2 linked regions of the Casimicrobium huifangae genome follow. The protein of the gene in region 2 interacts with the protein of the main gene of each other region in a pairwise test. Links are inferred from orthologs where the notes say so. Each region holds a gene or a part of one and is shown on either strand. Other genes may lie near its edges.

Evidence for each region.
Region 1: the proteins of secG (region 2) and secA interact in binary tests that used the Escherichia coli proteins (3 or more experiments, as listed by UniProt). The link is inferred for Casimicrobium huifangae from one-to-one orthologs.

The regions. Positions count from the first base shown.
Region 1 is NZ_CP041352.1:977,443-988,031, reverse strand. Bases 3,176-6,464 are described here. They hold secA (preprotein translocase subunit SecA), read right to left. Parts: upstream 6,100-6,464; coding sequence 3,376-6,099; downstream 3,176-3,375. Other genes in these bases: FKL89_RS04490 (M23 family metallopeptidase), read right to left, coding at 6,250-6,464; argJ (bifunctional glutamate N-acetyltransferase/amino-acid acetyltransferase ArgJ), read right to left, coding at 3,176-3,291. In the rest of the region: cell division protein ZapD, read left to right, coding at 1-319; FKL89_RS04515 (DNA gyrase inhibitor YacG), read left to right, coding at 344-529; FKL89_RS04510 (NUDIX domain-containing protein), read right to left, coding at 693-1,100; FKL89_RS04505 (ATP-binding protein), read right to left, coding at 1,136-2,014; more of argJ, read right to left, coding at 2,053-3,175; more of FKL89_RS04490, read right to left, coding at 6,465-7,161; FKL89_RS04485 (hypothetical protein), read left to right, coding at 7,162-7,629; lpxC (UDP-3-O-acyl-N-acetylglucosamine deacetylase), read right to left, coding at 7,833-8,690; cell division protein FtsZ, read right to left, coding at 8,850-10,028; cell division protein FtsA, read right to left, coding at 10,112-10,589. UniProt on the Escherichia coli protein: Required for protein export, interacts with the SecYEG preprotein conducting channel.
Region 2 is NZ_CP041352.1:2,222,135-2,232,297, reverse strand. What follows is about bases 2,287-5,047. They hold secG (preprotein translocase subunit SecG), read right to left. Parts: upstream 3,959-5,047; coding sequence 3,614-3,958; downstream 2,287-3,613. Other genes in these bases: FKL89_RS10180 (ABC transporter ATP-binding protein), read right to left, coding at 4,835-5,047; tpiA (triose-phosphate isomerase), read right to left, coding at 4,056-4,799; FKL89_RS10200 (NADH-quinone oxidoreductase subunit A), read right to left, coding at 3,039-3,398; FKL89_RS10205 (NuoB/complex I 20 kDa subunit family protein), read right to left, coding at 2,496-2,975; FKL89_RS10210 (NADH-quinone oxidoreductase subunit C), read right to left, coding at 2,287-2,480. Outside these bases: NADH-quinone oxidoreductase subunit NuoF, read right to left, coding at 1-142; NADH-quinone oxidoreductase subunit NuoE, read right to left, coding at 152-634; FKL89_RS10215 (NADH-quinone oxidoreductase subunit D), read right to left, coding at 640-1,893; more of FKL89_RS10210, read right to left, coding at 1,905-2,286; more of FKL89_RS10180, read right to left, coding at 5,048-5,860; FKL89_RS10175 (ABC transporter ATP-binding protein), read right to left, coding at 5,857-6,843; FKL89_RS10170 (ABC transporter permease), read right to left, coding at 6,840-7,733; FKL89_RS10165 (ABC transporter permease), read right to left, coding at 7,733-8,713; FKL89_RS10160 (beta/gamma crystallin-related protein), read left to right, coding at 8,881-10,149. UniProt on the Escherichia coli protein: Subunit of the protein translocation channel SecYEG. Overexpression of some hybrid proteins has been thought to jam the protein secretion apparatus resulting in cell death; while this may be true it also results in FtsH-mediated degradation of SecY.

The sequences.
Region 1 (10,589 bases), 1.2 Mb from region 2 along the record:
GCTTAAGTTCTGGCTGGATCCGTTAGCTCCGCTCGAAGAGGCGGTGGTACTGGTACTTCGACTGCTGCGTGAATCCGGTCAGATGTCCGCCGAAACGGCGCACCATGGCAATTTCCACCGCGCACTGACCAGTCCGCGGCCGCCCCTGCTGGCGCGCGTAGAGGTGGATACCGGCCATGCCGTCGTGCCCGAAGTCAGCGCCAACAAATACACCGTGAACGTGCGCTTCCTGGAACACGCTGGACACTTCCAGAGCAGCGGTCGCGCGGTCGTTACCGCACGCAGCATTCCATTCCGCATGGCGCTTTGTGCGCTCTGAGCAAGTCGTCATCGCCCATTCGCCGTGAAAACCGTCGCCTGCCCCCGTTGCCAGAAAGCCGTGCCTTGGTCTGCCGAAAACAGGTTCCGTCCATTCTGCTCAGAGCGCTGCAAACACATGGACTTGGGCGCCTGGGCCAATGACGAATACCGCATCGCCCACGCCGAGCCGCCAGACTACGAGCCAGCGGTTTCGCCCAAGCCCGACTGAGCGAAGCAGACAACGTCCGCCGCCGCAGTTGACAACGTTCGATCAGCTTTTTTTCAGGATGACGACGGCAACGGGCTGAGAACGATTTTTCTCCGGAAGTCGACTTTTTGTCAATTGCGCATGTAAGCCCTGATTGAATGCGGCTTCGCGCAAAAAGCCAATACTATCGATGGTGCTGCAAACCTACCAGCACGCCGCTCTCCGGCGCGTGCAACGCCGGCAACAGCGGCGTGACAGCAATCGCGGCCGGAGATTGCCAGGCAAACGCCTGCCCTTCGCGGCTGTGCGGCTCGCCGGCCCAGTCCATCGTCCGGCAGAAGTTCAATTCGACGTGAGCGTGTTCGTAGCTGAAGCGTTCGCTGCGCCACTGCGTCGCCGAGCGAATGTGAATGCCGAGCTCCTCGTCAATCTCGCGGATCAGCGCATCGATCACAGTTTCGCCCGCCTCGATCTTGCCGCCGGGGAATTCCCAGTAGCCGGCGTAAGCCTTTCCAGTGGGACGCTGCGCGAACAGCACCTGATACTCGCCATTGACCACGCGCTCGATGATCGCCACGGCGACTCGGGTCAACGGCCGACTGTCTGACGGATCAAAGCGTGGCGCACTCACTTGCCGCCGCGCCCGGCAAAGTCGCGCGCAAACTGATACGCCACACGCCCGGAGCGAGAGCCACGTTGCAGCGCCCAGTTGAGGGCGTCACGCTCGAACGCCTCATGCTTCTTGCCGTCCACCGGCACCGTAGCACCCAGTTGCCCGACCCATGAACCCACTGCTGCGAGGTAGTCTTCCTGCGAGAACGGATAGAACGAAATCCAGAGCCCGAAGCGCTCGGAGAGCGACACCTTCTCCTCAATGCTTTCGCCGAAATGCACTTCCTCCCCAACGTACTTCGTCTCTTCGTTCTCGTGAAAGTATTCGGGGAGCAAATGGCGGCGATTCGAGGTCGCGTAGAGCAGCACGTTCGGCGTTGCCGCCGCGATGGACCCATCGAGGATAGCCTTCAGCGCCTTGTAGCTGCCATCGCCTTGATCGAATGACAAATCGTCGCAAAACAGGACGAAGCGATACTGCTCGTCAGCAATCTGGTCGACGATGTCGGGCATGTCATTGAGATGCTCCTTCTCGACTTCGATCAGGCGCAGACCACGCTTCGCGTAACGCGACAGCATCGCCTTGACCAGCGAGCTCTTGCCAGTACCACGCGAGCCCGTCAGCAGCACATTATTGGCCGGTTTGCCGGCAACGAACTGCTTCGTGTTGCGATCAATCTGTGCGTGCTGCGCCTCGACGCCAACCAGCCAGTCGGCATCCATGTGATGCACGTGCTGCACCGCTTCGAGATACTTCAGCGCCCCGGAGACGCGCCAGCGCGCCGCCACATGTCGCTTGAAGTCGGGCTTCTCGCGTGGCGGCGGTGCGATGCGTTCGAGGGCGGACGCGATGCGGCCGAGCAGCGCCAACGACGACGGCTCTGTTGTATTCACCCCGTCAGTCTCCGCAGCATTTGTCCGCACGCCCACGTCTAGCTCCGATACTCCGCATTGATCTTCACATAGTCGTACGAGAAGTCGCAGGTGTAGACGGTTTGCGATGCGTTGCCCCGACCGAGGTCAATGGCAACCGTGATGTCGTGATTCTTCATCGTCAGGGCACCGTCTTCTTCCCGGTAGCTCGCAGCGCGACCACCACGCTCGGCGACCAGTACGTCATTCAGATGAACCGTCACTTTTGATGGATCCAGGTCTGCCGGCGCGCCATAGCCCACAGCCGCGAGAATGCGGCCCAGGTTCGGATCGCTGGCGAAGAATGCAGTCTTCACCAGCGGCGAATGGGCGACAGCGCGTGCGATGCGGTCGCATTCAGCCGGATCACGACCGCCACTGACCGCTATCGTCATGAACTTGGTCGCACCCTCGCCATCGCGCACGATAGCTTGCGCCAGCGTGAGACTCACCTTTTCCAGCGCAGCGATCAGCGCAGCAGCGTCCGTTGAATCCAGTGAGGTGATGGTTGCGTTGCCTGCCTTACCGGTCGCGGCAATGATGTAGCTGTCGTTAGTGGACGTGTCACCGTCCACAGTGACGCGGTTGAAACTGCGGTCCGCGACACGCCGTGCAAGCGGTTGCAGCAACGCGCCGTCGATCGCCACATCGGTGAAGATGAATGACAGCATGGTGGCCATATTGGGCTGGATCATGCCTGCCCCTTTGGCGATGCCGGTTACGTTGACTGTCTTGCCCCCCACAGTGGCCTGCGCGCTCGCGAGCTTGTAGACAGTGTCGGTGGTCATGATGGTCTGAGCCACGCGATCCCAGGCCGCGAGCTTGCCAGCCTTGATCTCGGCCGCCGCCGCATTGATGCCCGCGCTGATGCGATCCATCGGCAGATGTTCGAGAATCACCCCCGTGGAGAACGGCAGCACCTGATTGGCAGCGACGCCGAGCACCGTGGCCACACTCGCGCAGCTCGCCCGTGCGTTGGTCAGCCCGAGTTCGCCGGTGGCCGCGTTGGCAATCCCGGTGTTCACCACCAGCGCGCGAATGGCGCTTCCCACCAGCAAGTGCTCGCGGCAAACCTGCACCGGCGCAGCAGCAAACCGGCTTTGGGTGAACACCCCGCCCACCGCTGTGCCTTCGTCGAACTGGGCGAGCAGCAAGTCATAACGGTTGGCCTTGCGCACGCCCGCCTGCACGGCGGCGAAGCGCACCCCGGCAACCGGGTGAGCAAGAGCGGGATCAAGCGCGGCGTAGGCAACAGGCATGGTGATGAAAACGTATGGTTCAGAAAAAAGGCCCGTTCAGTCACGCTGAACGAGCCTTGAATTATGCGATGTTGGTCTCAGCGACTAGTCGAGTCGCCCGTGACAATGCTTGTATTTCTTGCCCGAGCCACACCAGCAGGGATCGTTGCGACCGACCTTCGGCCCCTGATTGACCACCGGCTGATTGCCGCTACCGCCAACGGATGCTGCGGACGACTCTTCGCCTGTCAGTCCATCGACGCCGGCATGCTGGTAGGCCACGTTTTGCGATGCTGCATGCGGCTCAACCGCCTGCGCGTCAGCCTCGGTGCGAACCTGTACAGTCAGCAGAATACGTACGACGTCGCCACGGAAGCGGTCCAGCATCTGGCCGAACATCTCGAACGACTCGCGCTTGTACTCCTGCTTCGGATTCTTCTGCGCATAGCCGCGGAGGTGGATGCCCTGGCGCAGCAGGTCGAGATTCGAAAGATGCTCGCGCCACTGCGTATCCATGATCTGCAGCAGGATGTTGCGCTCAAACTGGCTGAACACATCCTCGCCCGCGACCTTGCGCTTGCTGTCATAGGCTTCCAGCGCCGCGGTCTTGCAGCGCTCGCGGATGTCAGCGTCGTCAAGATCGGGCGACGCTTTCTGCCACTCGGCGATGCTGACCGGCACGTGCACGTCATGCAGCGCCGCTTCCAGGCCGGCAATGTCCCATTGTTCCTCGGTGCTTTCCGGCGCCACGTGCATATTGACGGTGTCTTCGACCCAGCCACCGATCATGTCACGCACGGTGTCGCTGACGTTGGCATGCTCCAGCAGGTGGTTACGCTGCTCGTAGATCGCCTTGCGCTGGTCGTTGGCAACGTCGTCGTATTCAAGCAGCTGCTTGCGGATGTCAAAGTTGCGCGACTCGACCTTCAACTGCGCTTTTTCGATCTGGCGCGTCATGATGCCCGCCTCGATCGGCTCCCCATCAGGGATGCGCAGGCGGGTCATGATGTTCTTCATGCGGTCGCCGCCGAAGATGCGGATCAGCGGATCCTCGGCCGACAGATAGAAGCGGCTGGAGCCTGCATCGCCCTGACGGCCAGCACGGCCACGCAACTGGTTGTCGATGCGACGCGATTCGTGGCGTTCGGTACCGACAATGCGCAAGCCGCCGGAGGCAAGAACCTCTTCATGACGCTTCTTCCACTCAGCCTCGACGGAGTCCATCTTCGCCTTGCGCGCTTCCGGTGTCAGCGATTCGTCTTCACGGATGGCGCGCAACTCGGGTTCGAGCGCGCCACCGAGCACGATGTCGGTGCCTCGACCGGCCATGTTGGTGGCGATGGTGATCATCTTCGGCTGACCGGCCTGCGCCACGATATGCGCCTCGCGCTCGTGCTGCTTGGCGTTGAGCACCTGGTGCGGCAACTTCTCCTTGGTCAGCATCGCCGAGATCAACTCGGAGTTCTCGATCGAAGTGGTACCGACCAACACCGGCTGGCCACGCTCGTAGCAGTCACGAATGTCGTGCACGGCAGCTGCGTACTTCTCCGCCGTCGTCTTGAAGAAGAGATCATTCTCATCGCGACGCACCATGTCGCGGTGCGTCGGGATGATCACTGTTTCCAGGTTGTAAATCTGCTGGAATTCGTAGGCTTCAGTGTCTGCTGTACCGGTCATGCCGGCCAGCTTGCCGTACATGCGGAAGTAGTTCTGGAAGGTGATCGAGGCCAGCGTCTGGTTCTCGCGCTGGATGGGCACGCCTTCCTTGGCTTCCACTGCCTGATGCAGACCATCACTCCAGCGGCGCCCCGACATCAGGCGGCCGGTGAATTCGTCAACGATGACCACTTCGCCGTCCTGCACAACATAGTGTTCGTCGCGGTTGTACAGCGCATGGGCGCGTAGCGCGGCGTACACATGGTGCATCAGCGAAATGTTGGCAGCGTCGTAGAGGCTGGATCCGGAGGGCAACATGCCCATCTGTTCGAGCAGCTTCTCGGCATGCTCATGGCCTTCTTCCGACAGATAGACCTGACGGCCCTTTTCATCAACGTGGTAGTCGCCGGCAGACTTTTCGTCGGCCTGACGCGTCAGTTTCGGCGCCAGCTCGTTGATCTTGTAGTAAATCTCGATGTTGTCGTCGGCCTGACCCGAGATGATCAGCGGCGTGCGTGCCTCATCGATCAGGATGGAATCAACCTCGTCAACGATGGCGTAGTTGAGCCCGCGCTGACGGCGGTCCGCCACCGCGTATTCCATGTTGTCACGCAGGTAGTCGAAACCGTACTCGTTGTTGGTGCCGTAGGTGATGTCGGCTGCGTAGGCAGCGATCTTTGACGCATTGTCCTGTTGCGACAGAATGGTGCCGACGCTCATGCCCAGGAAGCGGTAGATGCGCCCCATCCAGTCGGCATCGCGTTTGGCCAGGTAGTCGTTGACGGTGACCACATGCACGCCCTTGCCGGCCAACGCGTTGAGGTACACCGGCAGCGTTGCCATCAGCGTCTTGCCCTCACCGGTGCGCATTTCGGCAATCTTGCCCTGATGCAGCGCCATGCCACCGATCAATTGCACGTCAAAGTGGCGCATCGCCAGCACCCGTGTGCTCGCCTCGCGCACAACGGCAAACGCCTCAGGCAGCAGCGCGTCAAGCGGCTCGCCATTGGCAACGCGCTGTTTGAACTCCGCTGTCTTGCCTTTCAGCTCGTCGTCGGACAAGGATTTCAGGCCGTCTTCAAGGGCGTTGATCTTGTGGACCTGGCCGCGATACTGTTTGAGCAGCCGGTCGTTGCGGCTGCCGAAAATCGTTTTTAGAAATTTGTCGATCATGATGTGAAGACGCGCCCGGCGTACGGACGGCAGATGTGACGATGCCCGCTAGACGGCATCGGGCACAACCGTGCCGACACCGCCGCAGCGGGCGAAACCAATGATTTTAAGCCGACGCCCGCATCCGGGCGAAGCCAGCGGGATGCAGCTTTAGCGGACGGCGAGGAAGCGGGCTGGATTCTGCGGCACGCCATTGAGCCGCACTTCGAAGTGCAAATGCGGCCCGGTGGAGCGGCCGGTGGAGCCGACCCGCGAGATGCGCTGGCCGCGGACGACCAGATCGCCCTCCTTGACCAGCAGTTCAGAGCCGTGGGCATAGCGGGTGACGAGACCATTGCCATGGTCGATCTCGACGCTCTTGCCGTAAGCGGGATGGAAATCTGCATAAATCACTTTGCCGCTGGCGGCTGCATTGATCGTGGTTCCCGTCTCGGCGGCGAAATCCACGCCCTCGTGGAAGGTCTGATGGCCGTTGAACGGATCGATCCGATAACCAAAGTTCGAGGTGTAATTGATGTTTTCAATCGGCGGCAGGGTCGGCAGGAACTTGCGCTGCGCGCTACCTTCGACCAGCAGGGCCTCGAGCACCGACAGCTGGTCGGCCTTGACGTCAACGCCCTTGCTGAGTTCGCCGAGCTGTTTGGTGAAATCGTCGATCGACAGCGGCGCACCCGCTGTGGCCGCGCCGCCGCGCCCGGCATTGGCGGTGGCGCTGGGCAGCTCCTGCGGCTTCAGGCCCGCCACCTTGGCGAGCTTTTCACCGAGACCATCCAGCCGCAGCATGTGTGCCTGCATCTCGCCCAGCTTGACGGCGAGACTGTTGATGTTGTCCTGAATCTGCTGCTGGCGCTGCTTGGCCTCGGCGTGCTGGTCAGCCAGCAGGATGCCGCGAATCAGCGGATGGTTGCTGGTGGCGGCGTATTTGAGCGACAGGTAATTGGCAAGGGTGGCGGTCAGCGCCAGCGCCACCAACCCGGCAAAACCGAGGCCGATGACCTGCGGAATGCCGACCGAAAGCGTTCGCTTGCTCCGGAAGTCGCTTGAAACAACGATAATCTGCACGTGAAATTCCTCAACTCACCGCGCTCTGCGTCGGCGCTCTATCCGCGACCTCTGGGCCTCGCCCAATTTCTGGATCGCATGCCCGCACTGGGCGCTGCTTTGCGACACGCCCGCGAGGGTGGCCGTCAAAACGACGTGCTGATGGAAGCGGTGCCGGAGCGTCTGAAGCGCTTTGTGGTGGCGATTACTGCCTCGGGCTCAACACTGAGTCTCACGGTCGATTCCCCTGAAGCCGCACATCTGGCGCGCTTGCTGAACGCCGAAATGCTGACCAATCTGAGCCGTAAGGGCTTGAAATTTAGCGAAATTTCGCTGAGGGCGCAATCAACTGCGGTAATTCGGCGCACCGTTCGCGTGCGTCCGAGCCCCAACGCCGGCCGCAAACTCAATTCAGCAGCGGACCAAATGTCGAGTGAGCGCTTGCAAACAAGCATGCGAAAACTGGCGAGAACGCTGGACCGCGGCTAGGTTGCAAGCTAGCGAGGCCGCACCAACAATCGCCACGGACCTCATCGAGCTGACTTTCGACCATCAACTTTTTTCGCTAAGCGCCGTCTGTAAAGGGCTTGGACGCCGAAACCGCCAGGAATCGACTCGGGCACTTTCAACGCGCCACGCCTTAGCTGGAAGCCGTTTTGGCGAAAAGCTGTAAGTGCTGATGTCTGCTGCAACTAGGTCGCGTAACGCCAGGCGGCAGGCTTCGCCAGCAGCGCCAGGCAAAGTTTGTTGTTCAGCTCGTGGCCGGACTTGAACGCGTGGTACTTGCCACGTACCCGGTGCCCCAACAAAAACAGGTCGCCCACTGCGTCGAGCACCTTGTGCCGCGCCAGCTCGTCGGCAAAGCGCAACCCTTCGCGGTTAAGCACCTTGTATTCGTCCAGCACTACGGCGTTTTCCATGCTGCCGCCCTGCGCCAGCCCCATTGAGCGCAGGGTTTCCACCTCGTAGGCAAAGCCAAACGTGCGCGCCCGGCTAATGTGCGAGAGAAAGTCCTCGTCCTCCAGCTTCATGCGCACCCGGCACTGGTCGTCGGGAATTGCCGGGTGCGAAAAGTCGATGGTGAAATCCACCTCAAAGTGCGGATTCGGCAACAGCTCGGCGAACTTGTCGCCCATCTCGACGCGTACCGGTTCGAGGATTTCGATGTAGCGACGGGCTACCTCCTGTTCAGCTACACCAGCCTGCTCGATCAGATAGACGAACGGCGCCGACGAGCCATCCATGATCGGCACTTCGAGGTTGTCGAGTTCGATGATCGCGTTGTCAACGCCACAACCAACGCAGGCCGCGAGCAGGTGCTCGACGGTGGCGACCTTGGCCTGACCATGCACCAGCGTCGTGGCTAGCCGGGTTTCCTTGACCAGCTCGGCACGGGCCGGGATGTCCTCGGGCGGATTGAGATCAGTGCGACGGAAGATGATGCCCGTATCGGGCGGCGCGCTCTTGAGGGTGATCTGGACGCGAACACCGGAGTGCAGCGCGACTCCTGTGGCAGTGACGTCGCTCGCGACCGTATGTTGCTTCGGCATGGCCGCAAGTATAGGGGGCCGTACGGCGGCTCACCCGACCGGCACAGGGAGCGAATCTGCGCCGGCAGGACTGCGGCACCCGCACGATGGGGGGACACGTGCGAGTGCCGCAGAGAGGCGCGCCCCCGTTTCCGGGCGCGCTGCCGCAGGGCCGCGGGCCTAGTCGGCCTGCTTGCGCAGGAAGGTCGGAATTTCCAGCGAACGCGCGGTGTTGCGACCCGGATTGCGTACGAAGGTCGGCTCGTCGTAAGAAACCTCGATACCCGCCGTGACCGGCGCCGCCTCGGTGGCTACACCCAGGTTGTCGGTGCCGGTACGCAACGTCGGGATCTCCAGCCGTGGCGCGGCGGCTGCGCCACCCTGCACTGCCTGCATCTTGCGCTTGGCACCGAGACCGGTAGCCACCATGGTGACGCGCATCTCGTCGCCCATTTCGTCGTCGATGACGTGCCCCCAGAGCACCGTCGCGTCCGCCGAGACAAATTCGGCGACAGTGTCGGTGACGTCATAAAGCTCGCCCAGTTCGACATTGCTCGACGTCGTGATGTTGAGCAGCACGCCGCGCGCACCCTGCAAGTCCACATCTTCGAGCAACGGACTCTTGATCGCAGCCATCGCCGCCGCCTTGCCGCGCTCTTCGCCGCTGGCTGTTGCGGTGCCCATCATCGCCATGCCAAGCTCGGACATGATGGTGCGCACGTCGGCGAAGTCGCGGTTGACCAGGCCGCGCTTGTTGATGATCTCCGAGATGCCCGCGACGGCGCCGTGCAACACATCGTTCGATGCTGCGAAGGCAGCGGGCAGTGAGACATTGCGGCCGAGCACCTGGATGAGCTTCTCGTTAGGCACCACGATCAGCGAATCGACGTGCTTCTGCAGCTCATCGACACCCGCCTGCGCCGCGCGTTCGCGCTTCTGCATCTCAAAGCGGAACGGCTTGGTCACCACGGCGACCACCAGAATGCCCATCTCCTTGGCAAGCTGCGCCACAACGGGAGCAGCACCGGTGCCGGTGCCGCCGCCCATGCCTGCGGTGATGAACAGCATGTCGGCGCCGCGGATCGATTCCTGCAGGGCCATCTTTGATTCCATCGCGGCATCGCGGCCGACTTCCGGCTTGGCGCCCGCACCCAGGCCCTGCGTCAGCTCGGCACCGAGCGGAATGCGCTTCGGCGCCGGGTTGCGGTCGAGCACCTGGGCATCGGTGTTGGCGGCGATGAACTCGACGCCGGCGACCCCCTTGTTGATCATGTGCTCCACAGCGTTGCCGCCGCAGCCGCCAACGCCGATCACTTTGATGACCGCGCCATCCCTTTTTTCATCAACGATCTCAAACATGCTTTCGCTCCTTCAAGGCAAACAAAACCAAAACTCAACGCTTACGTAACTTTCCGACTCGTCCAACCGTCATCACACTCAAGCTACAAACCAAACGCATCCCGCAACTTCGCAAACATCCCGGCCGCGGCGGACTCGCGGCGACGCAGCACCGCCTGCTTGGCCAGCTGGTCGCGACCATGCATCAACAAGCCGATCGCGGTGGCGTACTTCGGCGCCGCCAGTACGTCTTTCAGCGGCCCGCGATAGTCCGGCACTGCCACCCGCACCGGCATGTGGAATACCTCTTCGCCGAGCTCCACCATGCCGGGCAGCATTGCGCTGCCGCCGGTGAGAGCGATGCCAGAGCGCAGCAGCGGTTCAAACCCCGATCGCTTGATCTGCTCGTGCACCAACTGGAACAGCTCCTCGACGCGCGGCTCCACCACCTCCGCCAGCATGTGCCGCGGCATTGACTTCGCCGGCCGATCGGCAACGCTGGGCACCTCAATCAACTCCTCGGGCTCAACCAGTTTGGTCAGAGCGCAGGCATAGCGATGTTTGATGTCTGCCGCTTCCTTG
Region 2 (10,163 bases):
CAGGCGTGATCTTCTCGGCGAGGATCTTCTTCAGGGCCTCGTAACCCCCTCGCGACTGGTAGGGGCCGATGCGCCAGTCATTGGCGTCTTCGATCCGGAGATCGGCAAACAACGCCGGATTGATATGCGGTCCGAAGTGCATGTCTTCCGCCTATGCCTTCTTCAATTCGTCGACGAGCGCGTCGAAGCGCTCAGCTGTCACTTTGACACGAACATCGTGGTTGTTGACGGTGAACACGGGCGCATCGCCACAGGCGCCGAAACATTCACCTTCCTTCAGTGTGAACAGGCCATCGGCGGTGGTTTCCCCGAATTCGATGCCAAGTTTCTTCCTGGCGTGCTCCGCACAGGCAGTAGCCCCCTGCAACTGGCAAGGCAGATTGGTGCAGACGGTCAATTTGTGTTTGCCAACCGGTTTCAGGTTGTACATCGTGTAGAACGATGCGACCTCGTACACCGCAATCGCCGGCATGCCAATGTAGTCAGCGATTTCCTGCATCACCTCCGAAGACAGCCAGCCCTGTTCGGTCTGGGCAATGCGGAGCGCGGCCATGACAGCCGATTGGCGCTGATCGGCGGGGAACTTGGCCAGCTCCCGGTCGATCTTGCGAAGTGAGTCCTGCGAAAGTGCCATCTTCCTTACCTGTCAATCTCGCCGAACACGATGTCCTGGGTGCCGATGATTGCCACCACGTCTGCAATCATGTGGCCGCGCGACATCTCGTCGAGCGCTGCGAGATGAGCGAATCCTGGTGCGCGCAACTTGAGACGATACGGCTTGTTGGCGCCATCGGAAACGATGTACACGCCAAACTCACCCTTCGGATGCTCTACCGCCGCATAGGCTTCGCCCGGTGGCACATGCATACCCTCGGTGAACAGCTTGAAGTGGTGAATCAGCTCTTCCATGTTGGACTTCATGGACTCGCGATTCGGTGGCGCCACCTTATGGTTGTCGGTAATGACCGGCCCTGGATTCGCGCGCAGCCAGGCGATGCACTGCTTGATGATCTTGTTCGACTCGCGCATCTCCTGTACGCGAACAAGATAACGGTCGTAGCAGTCGCCATTGACACCAACCGGAATGTCGAAATCCATGCGGTCGTAGACTTCATACGGCTGCTTCTTGCGCAAATCCCAAGCGATACCGGAGCCGCGCACCATGGCGCCGGTGAAGCCTAGCGCAAGCGCACGTTCCGGACTTACGACACCGATGCCGACTGTCCGCTGCTTCCAGATGCGATTGTCAGTGAGTAGCGTTTCGTACTCGTCGACGTAGGTCGGGAAGCGGTTGGTGAAATCCTCCAGAAAGTCGAGGAACGAGCCTTCACGGTTCTCGTTCATCCGCTTGATGGCCGCTGCATTGTGGATCTTCGACGCCTGATATTGCGGCATCCGGTCCGGCAAGTCACGGTAGACGCCACCAGGACGGTAATACGCCGCGTGCATGCGGGCACCAGAAACCGCCTCGTACGCATCGAACAGGTCTTCGCGTTCACGGAAGCAATACAGGAACACTGTCATCGCGCCAACGTCGAGCGCGTGGCAGCCGAGCCACAGCAGGTGATTCTGCAGGCGCGTCACTTCGTCGAACATGACGCGGATGTACTGGGCGCGCTCCGGCACCGGCAACTGCAGAAGCTTTTCGATGGCCAGGCAATAGGCGTGCTCGTTGGACATCATCGACACATAGTCGAGACGATCCATGTACGGCAGCGACTGGATGAAGGTCTTGCTCTCCGCCAGTTTTTCAGTGGCACGATGCAGCAGACCAATGTGCGGATCAGCACGCTGGATGGTCTCGCCGTCCAGTTCGAGCACCAAACGCAACACGCCGTGTGCCGCAGGATGCTGCGGCCCGAAGTTCATTGTGTAATTGCGAATTTCAGCCATGATGTGACGCCTCAGTTCGCGTAACTATCGTCACGAACGATGCGCGGTGTGTTCTCACGCGGCTCGATGGTGACAGGCTGATAGAGCACGCGCCGCTGCTCCGGGTCGTAGCGCATCTCGACATAGCCGGAAGTCGGGAAGTCCTTGCGGAATGGATGGCCAACAAAGCCGTAGTCGGTCAGGATGCGCCGCAGGTCTGGATGACCTTCGTAGACGATTCCGAAGAGATCGAAAGCCTCGCGCTCGTACCAGTTGGCCGACGGCCACACATCAACCAGTGAATGCACCACCGGAAACGCATCGTCTGCAGCAACGCAACGAACACGAAGACGCTGGTTAAGCACCACGGACAGCAGATGAATGACCGTCGCGTACTTCCCCGATTCACGCCCCTCGCCGCCATAAGCCGAGTAGTCGACGCCACAAAGGTCGATCAGCGTATCGAAGCGCGTCTTCGGGTGATCACGTAGTGCGCGGCACGCTTCCACCCAGTCGGCTGGCGCAACCGTTGCCGTCACTTCATCGAGCGCTGCGACGATTGCAATCGCCTTGCTGCCCAATACTTCAGAAACTATGTCTTTCAGCATTTATCGAGCCCCGGTTCAGGTCCGGGCGATGGTGTTGGTGCGGCGAATCTTGTTCTGCAGTTGCAGGATGCCGTAGATCAAGGCTTCGGACGTGGGCGGGCAGCCAGGCACGTATACGTCCACCGGAACGATGCGGTCGCAACCACGAACCACGGAGTAGCTGTAGTGGTAGTAGCCGCCTCCGTTGGCGCATGAGCCCATGGAAATCACCCAGCGCGGTTCGGCCATCTGGTCATAGACCTTGCGCAAGGCGGGCGCCATCTTGTTGCACAGAGTTCCAGCGACGATCATCACGTCCGACTGACGCGGACTAGGACGAAACACAATTCCGAAGCGATCGAGATCGTAACGCGCTGCACCAGCATGCATCATCTCTACGGCGCAGCAGGCAAGACCGAAAGTCATCGGCCACATTGACCCATTACGCGACCAGTTGATGAGCGTATCCAGGCTCGTCGTGACAAACCCCTTCTCGAGGACGCCTTCAAGGCTCATGACTCAATACACTCCACTGCGCGCTAATGCGCGGTCAAACCAAATACGAAAGTTCGCGTTCAATCATTCCCAATCGAGGGCGCCTTTTTTCCATTCGTAGATGAACCCGACGGTCAGAATGCCGAGGAACACCATCATGGAAAGAAAGCCCACGAAGCCGATTTCCTTGAGCGCCACCGCCCACGGGAAAAGGAAAGCAATTTCGAGATCAAACAGAATGAACAGGATCGCGACGAGGTAGTAGCGCACATCGAAACGCATGCGGGCGTCTTCGAATGCCTCGAATCCACATTCGTAGGGAGCGAGCTTGTCGGGGTCGGGCCGCGCTGGCGAGACCAACCAGCCGGCGATGAGCAGAACGCAACCAAACGCAAGGCCCACGATCATGAACATCAGGATCGGGACGTAGGTTTCTAGCGACATGACTCAAAAATCCCCAAAAAAAAGGCGGAACACTTAGTTGCCCCGCCTCCTTGTGCCTGGCGAAGCGTTGCCAGGACTGCTGTTGTTGGTGCCGTCGGCGAGACTCGAACTCGCACAGCTTTCGCCACTACCCCCTCAAGATAGCGTGTCTACCAATTTCACCACGACGGCTATACACGGGCCTTACGATTTATCAAGAAACCGTAAAGCTTCAACTATTTCGGAATATCGGACTTAGGTGCGGCCGGGGCTACCGGCGCCGGAGCGCTCTGCTCCGTCTTTGCCGGTTCGCCAGTTACACCCTGCATCACGCCACCACTGGTATTCGACCGATGTGCGCCGACGTAGGTCAACGCAACGCTGGTGGCAAAAAATACGGTAGCGGCGACGCCAGTGGCACGGCTGAGAAAGTTAGCCGAGCCAGCTGCGCCAAATACGCTACCTGCCGAGCCGCTGCCGAACGCTGCGCCCATGTCTGCACCTTTGCCATGCTGCAAAAGCACCAGCACCAGAATGGCAGCTGCTGCGACGACGTGAACTGCGAGAAGAACAAATTCCATAGCCAGCCATTATACATATTGCACTGCGGCAGAGTGGCACTTCATGACCAGTCAAACCAGACCACCGCGCACTGCCGATTGCCGGCGGAAAAGGTGATCAAAGTGCCGCCGCGATCGCCAGAAAGTCAGCTGCCACCAGTGAGGCACCACCGATCAGGCCGCCATCAATGTCGGCCTGGGAGAACAACTCGCGAGCGTTGCCTGCCTTGACGCTGCCGCCATAGAGGATGCTGGTGGCCTCAGCCTCCGCTCCCAGCACCCGCAGCGTAGCCCTGATGAAGGCATGCATGGCCTGCGCCTCCGCCGGGGTGGCCGTCTTGCCGGTGCCAATCGCCCACACCGGTTCATAAGCCAGGATTGCTGCACCCTGTGCTCGTAGCAACACCTCCCTGCAGGCTGAGAGTTGCTGACCCACCACCGCCTCGGCGTGGCCGTCCTCACGCTCCGCCAGCGTTTCGCCCACGCAAATGACCGGAGTAACCCCGGCGTTCAGTGCTGCCGAAGCCTTGCGAGCGACCAGATCGCTGGTTTCCGCGTTGTACTGCCGCCGCTCCGAGTGCCCCACGAGCACGAGCGATGCACCGAACTCAACCAGCATTGCCGCACTCACCTGGCCCGTGTATGCCCCTGAAGCGTGCTCACTGACGTCCTGCCCGCCCCACACTGCGGCGCCGCCAGCCAGTGCCGACTGGGCTTGCCCAAGAAAGGGAAAGGGCACACATACGCCCAGTTTTCCAACGCTGGATGGAGCCGCCGCAACCGCGCCAAGCAGCGCTGCGTTGCCCGCAAGCGAGCCGTTCATCTTCCAGTTGCCAATTACCCAACGATTTCGCAAGCCCATAGTCGCCATCTTGTTGTTTCAGAAAAGTTCAGAAATCAGGAAAAGTGACACATTACCCGCACGCCTTCGCGCTCGGCAACGACCGGCGTTTCGACTGCACAGCGGGCTTCAGCTCGTGGGCAGCGAGGGTGAAAGTGACATCCGCCGGGAGGGTTGACCGGCGACGCCACTTCGCCGCGGATCGCGGCGAAGTGTTGCCTCCCAGTCTGTACTCGAGGCATCGCAGCCAGCAATGCCTGCGTGTAAGGATGTCGTGGCGCCGAGAAAATCTTGGCCGCCGGTCCGATTTCCACCACACGACCGAGGTACATCACGGCCACCCGATCACTCAAATGTCGCACGACGCCAAGGTCGTGACTGATGAAAACATAGGTCAGACCCAGCGCCCGTCTGAGTTCAGCAAACAGATTCAGAACTTGCGCCTGAACCGACACATCGAGGGCCGCCACTGACTCGTCGCAGACCAGCAGCTCCGGTTTCACCGCCAGCGCGCGCGCGATACCGATCCGTGCCCGCTGTCCACCAGAAAACTGATGCGGGTAGCGGTCGAGCGCCGAGTCATCCAGTCCGACCTGTCGCAGCAAAGTGAGGACGTAGCCCCGCATGTCCGTTGCGGTGACCAATCCATGGGCAACCGCAGCTTCGCCCACCTGGCCGACGACCCGCATGCGAGGATTCAGTGACGCCGACGGGTCCTGAAAGATCATTTGCCGGGCGAGTCGCGCCCCACCCCGAGCCCCGGCACTAACCGCCGACGCGGCAGCGCCTCCCAAGTCGGGCGCTGAAAAGATGACCCTGCCACTGCTCGGCGGCATCAACCCGGCGATGATGCGCCCCAACGTGCTCTTGCCGCATCCCGATTCGCCAACAATGCCCAGCACCTCACCGTGGGCAACGTCCAGTGAGACGTCATCAAGCGCCTGGACCACAGTCTCGCGGTGGTTCGCGCCCAGCCGATTTGCCAATCGCTCCGCCCAGCCAAGCGGCTTGACGAAGCGCTTGGAAATGCCCTCAACGCGAAGAATGGGCGCCGAGCCTGAAGCAGCGCTGTTGCCAGTCATGCTTGCTGCTCCGCCGCCGCTTCGAATGCGAAGTGACAGCGCGCCATACGCGCCTGAACGCGATGCGGCGCCGGATCGTCCACGCCGCAACGCCCGCCTGCTTCTGCGCAACGCGGCGCAAAGGCGCACCCAAGGCGTTGGCCGATCAGCTGCGGCGGTGTGCCGGGAATCTGGGCCAGAGGCTGACCTGGTTGGTTTTGCGACGGCAGCGAGCGCAGCAAGGCTCGCGTGTACGGGTGCGCCGGCGAGCCGAGCACCGCCGTCGTCGGCCCCTCTTCGACAATGCGGCCGCCGTACATCACCGCGATGCGGTCGGCAAGACCGCTCACCACCGACAGGTCATGCGTGATCCAGATGACGGCAGTCCCACGGCTGGCGGCCAGCGCCTGCACCTGGGCGAGGATTTGCCCCTGGATCGTCACGTCAAGCGCCGTGGTCGGTTCATCGGCAATCAGCAGCTTCGGGCCATGCAGCAAGGCAATGGCGATCGCTACCCGCTGCCGCATGCCACCGGAAAACTGGTGCGGATACGCCAGCATCCGCTCGCCAGGCGATGGAATGCCTACTTCGGCCAGCGCCTGCTGTGCCCACTCCCGGGCGCGCGCGGCGCTGACGTCAGCATGGGCGCGAATCGCCTCGATGATTTGCGTGTCGATGCGCAGCACCGGATTCAGGGTCAACATCGGATCCTGGAAGATCATCGCAATGTCGCGCCCGCGTAGCGCTCGCCACTCCCGCTCGGCGAGCCCCACCAGCGAGCGACCAGCGAAGCGGATTTCGCCGGCAACGACGCGACCCGGCGCATCAACCAGCCCCATGATCGAAAAGCCGGTCACCGACTTGCCGGACCCGGACTCACCAACCAACCCGAGCACTTCGCCAGCGCCGACGGCGAGATCGACGCCATCGACGGCACGGACTTCGCCGGCCTTGCTGGCGAACCAGGTCTGCAGGCCGCGTACCTCAAGCAGCGGTGCGGTCATTTCGCGAGCCTCGGATTCAGCACATCCCGAAGCTGATCGGCGACGAGATTGATGCTGACGATGGTGAGCAACAGCGCAACGCCGGGGAAGAAGCTGACCCAATACTTGCCGGAGAGCAGATATTGGTAACCGTTGGCAATCAATAACCCGAGCGATGGCTCCGTAATCGGCAAACCCAGCCCAAGAAACGACAAGGTTGCCTCTAGTGCTATCGCATGCGCCACTTGCACCGACGCCACCACGATCAGCGGCGGCAGGCAGTTTGGCAGTAAATGACGCAGCACAATGCGTCCAGCTGACAAGCCGAGCCCCTGTGCGGCGGCAATGTAATCCTTGTTTTTCTCGGCAAGCGCCGCACCGCGCACGGTTCGTGCGTAGTACGCCCATTGCACGGTGACCAGCGCCGCGATGATCTTGCCGATGCCCTGACCGAGGACCGCAAGCAAAATCAGTGCGATCAGGATGGCCGGGAACGACAACTGGATGTCGACCACGCGCATGATCACACTGTCCCAGCGCCCCCCTTTGTAGGCGGCCAGCAGGCCGATCAGCAGGCCCAGCGTCACGGCAATCAGGGTTGAAACCACGCCGACACCGAGACTGATACGCAACCCGTAGAGGATCGCCGACAGCAGATCGCGCCCCTGCTCGTCGCTGCCGAGCAGATAGTGCCCGCCATCCGCCGCCGCGCTACCCGGCGGCAGACGCGCATCAAGCACGTCCAGCTGCGACAGGTCGTAGGGGTTCTGCGGCGACAGCCATGGTGCCCCCAGCGCCGCCAGCACGATCAGCACAAACAGCACCAGACCGAACATCGCCATGCGGTCGGCCGCAAATTCACCGGCCTTTTCGCGCCATAGTGAATTGCCGGCCTGCACTGCATTGGCCATCAATGCGCTCCCGCATCGCCAAGCCGCACGCGCGGGTCGAGCGCGGAGTAAGCCAGGTCCACCAGCAGGTTGATGAACACAAAGAGACTCACGATGATCAACAGATAGGCCACGATCACCGGTCGGTCCAGCACATTGATTGAGTCAATCAGCAACTTGCCCATACCGGGCCAGGCAAACACGCTTTCGGTCACCACCGCAAAGGCAACCACCGAACCGAACTCAAGCCCGATCACGGTGACGATGGGGATCATGATGTTCTTCAGCACATGCACCCCGACGATGCGCGACGCCGACAGCCCCTTGGCGCGGGCGAACTTCACGTAGTCCATCGCCAGCGCCTCACGCACACCGGCGCGCGTCAGCCGGATCAGCAGCGACAGTTTGAATAACGCCAGATTCACCGCCGGCAGGATTAGATGGGCCCAGCCATCTGCTGTGAGAAAGCTCCAGCCAACGCCAAATATCTCCCGCGTTTCGCCACGTCCGTTTGACGGCAACCAGCCGAGAAACACCGCGAAAAGCATGATCAGCATCAGCCCCACCCAAAAGGTCGGCAAACTGAAGCCAAGAATTGAACCGGCCATGATGGTCTTGCCAATGACACCATTCGGTCTCAGGCCCGCGATCAGGCCGAGCGGGATACCAATGCCAACAGCGAGCAGCATTGCTACGAAGGCCAGCTCCAGCGTCGCCGGCATGCGGTTGAGTATCAGTTCCAGCGCTGGCACGCCATGCGCAAAGCTGCGCCCGAGATCGCCAGTTATGGCGCCAAGAACGAAATTGCCGTACTGTGCCCACAGCGGTTTGTCGAGCCCCAGTGCAACGATCGCACGATCGCGCTCGGTCTGATCGGCCTGACTGCTGATCAGGATGTCAACCGGGTTGCCGATCAGGTAGACGCCGACGAATACCAGCACGCTCATCGCCAGCAGCACCAGCAGTGATTGCGTCAGTCGACGGAGAAGAAACGCCAGCATTCAGAGTTTTGGTGGTGGCTGGTGGCGATATTTGCGCTACGCTACCAGTGAAAGATCGACTGTCAACGCGCCGATTCTAATCAGCGTTGGGCATCGATGTGCCCCGGCCGTCCGCTTCGCGTCAATGCATCGCGGCCAGGCCTCAATTACTCGCAGGAGGACGCCGTATGAACATTTCCAGCCGCACCCGACACGCTTTCGGCGGTGCGCCCAAAATTGCCGTGGGGGCCTTGCTGCTTGCTGCGCTGTCATCCGGCGTTGCCGCCGCTTCCGACGTCTGGCTTTACAGCGGGCGCGATTTCACTGGCGCCTTTGCGCGCATCTCGCGGTCCGAGGCCAATCTGCCCATCGGCGCTGCGCGTTCGCTGCGGGTTGCGACCGGCGTGTGGGAAGCCTGCACCGGCGCCAACTTCACCGGTGACTGCCGCCGCCTGTCGCCCGGCGACTACCGTGAACTGGGTGGCCGCTACGGCGACACGGTCATGTCGCTTCGCGATGTCACCTATGCGTCGGCCGGCGTCGGCTACGCGCCCGCCCGAATCCAGCTCTATGATCGCACTGGCTTCCGTGGCCGCACCATGACCTACGAGCAGAGCATTGCTGATATCGACGCCGGCAGCCGGTTCACCGCTGCGTCCGCCATTGTTACCGGCGGCACCTGGGAGGTCTGTACCGATTACAACTTCGGCGGCCGTTGCCAGGCACTGCCACCCGGGCAATACAACGATCTGGGCTCGCAGCTGAACTACCGCATCGTCAGTGTGCGCGTCGTCGATGGCGGTCGTCCGACGCCGCTGCCAGCGGTTCCACCGATTGCGGTCGCGCCGCCGCCGGTTGCACCGCCACCGGCATGGAACAATGATCGCGTCCGTGTTGAGGTATTCACCAACCCCAATTTCACCGGCGCCGCGATGACGCTGGACAACGACATCGACAACCTGCGCAACAGTGGTTTCAATGACCGCATCCAGTCGATGCGCGTGTTCGGCGGCAACTGGGAGGCCTGCGAAGATCGTGATTTCGGTGGCAGCTGCATGGTGTTCGGGCCGGGCGACTACCGCCGTCTGCCGCCACAGCTTGATCGCTCGATTTCGTCGCTGCGCCGCGTGGGCGAGCCGAGCTGGAACGGCCTGGTACCGGGCGGCGGCGCCTATGTGGTGATGGACCAGGGCGCCGGGCGCAGCCGCCATCCGGTGTGGCTCTATGAACACAGCAATTTCAACGGCCGCACGGTGCGCGCCACGGGTGATGTTGCCGATCTTGGGTCAAGTGGCCTCAACGATGCCACCTCGTCGATCTTCATCAGCTTCGGCACCTGGCAATTCTGCGAGGATTCAAATTACCGTGGCCGCTGCCTCACGCTCGGCCCAGGCCAGTACAACGAAATGCCACCCGGCATGAACGACAGCATCTCGTCGTTCCGCCGCGTTCGCTAACGATCAGCTGCGGG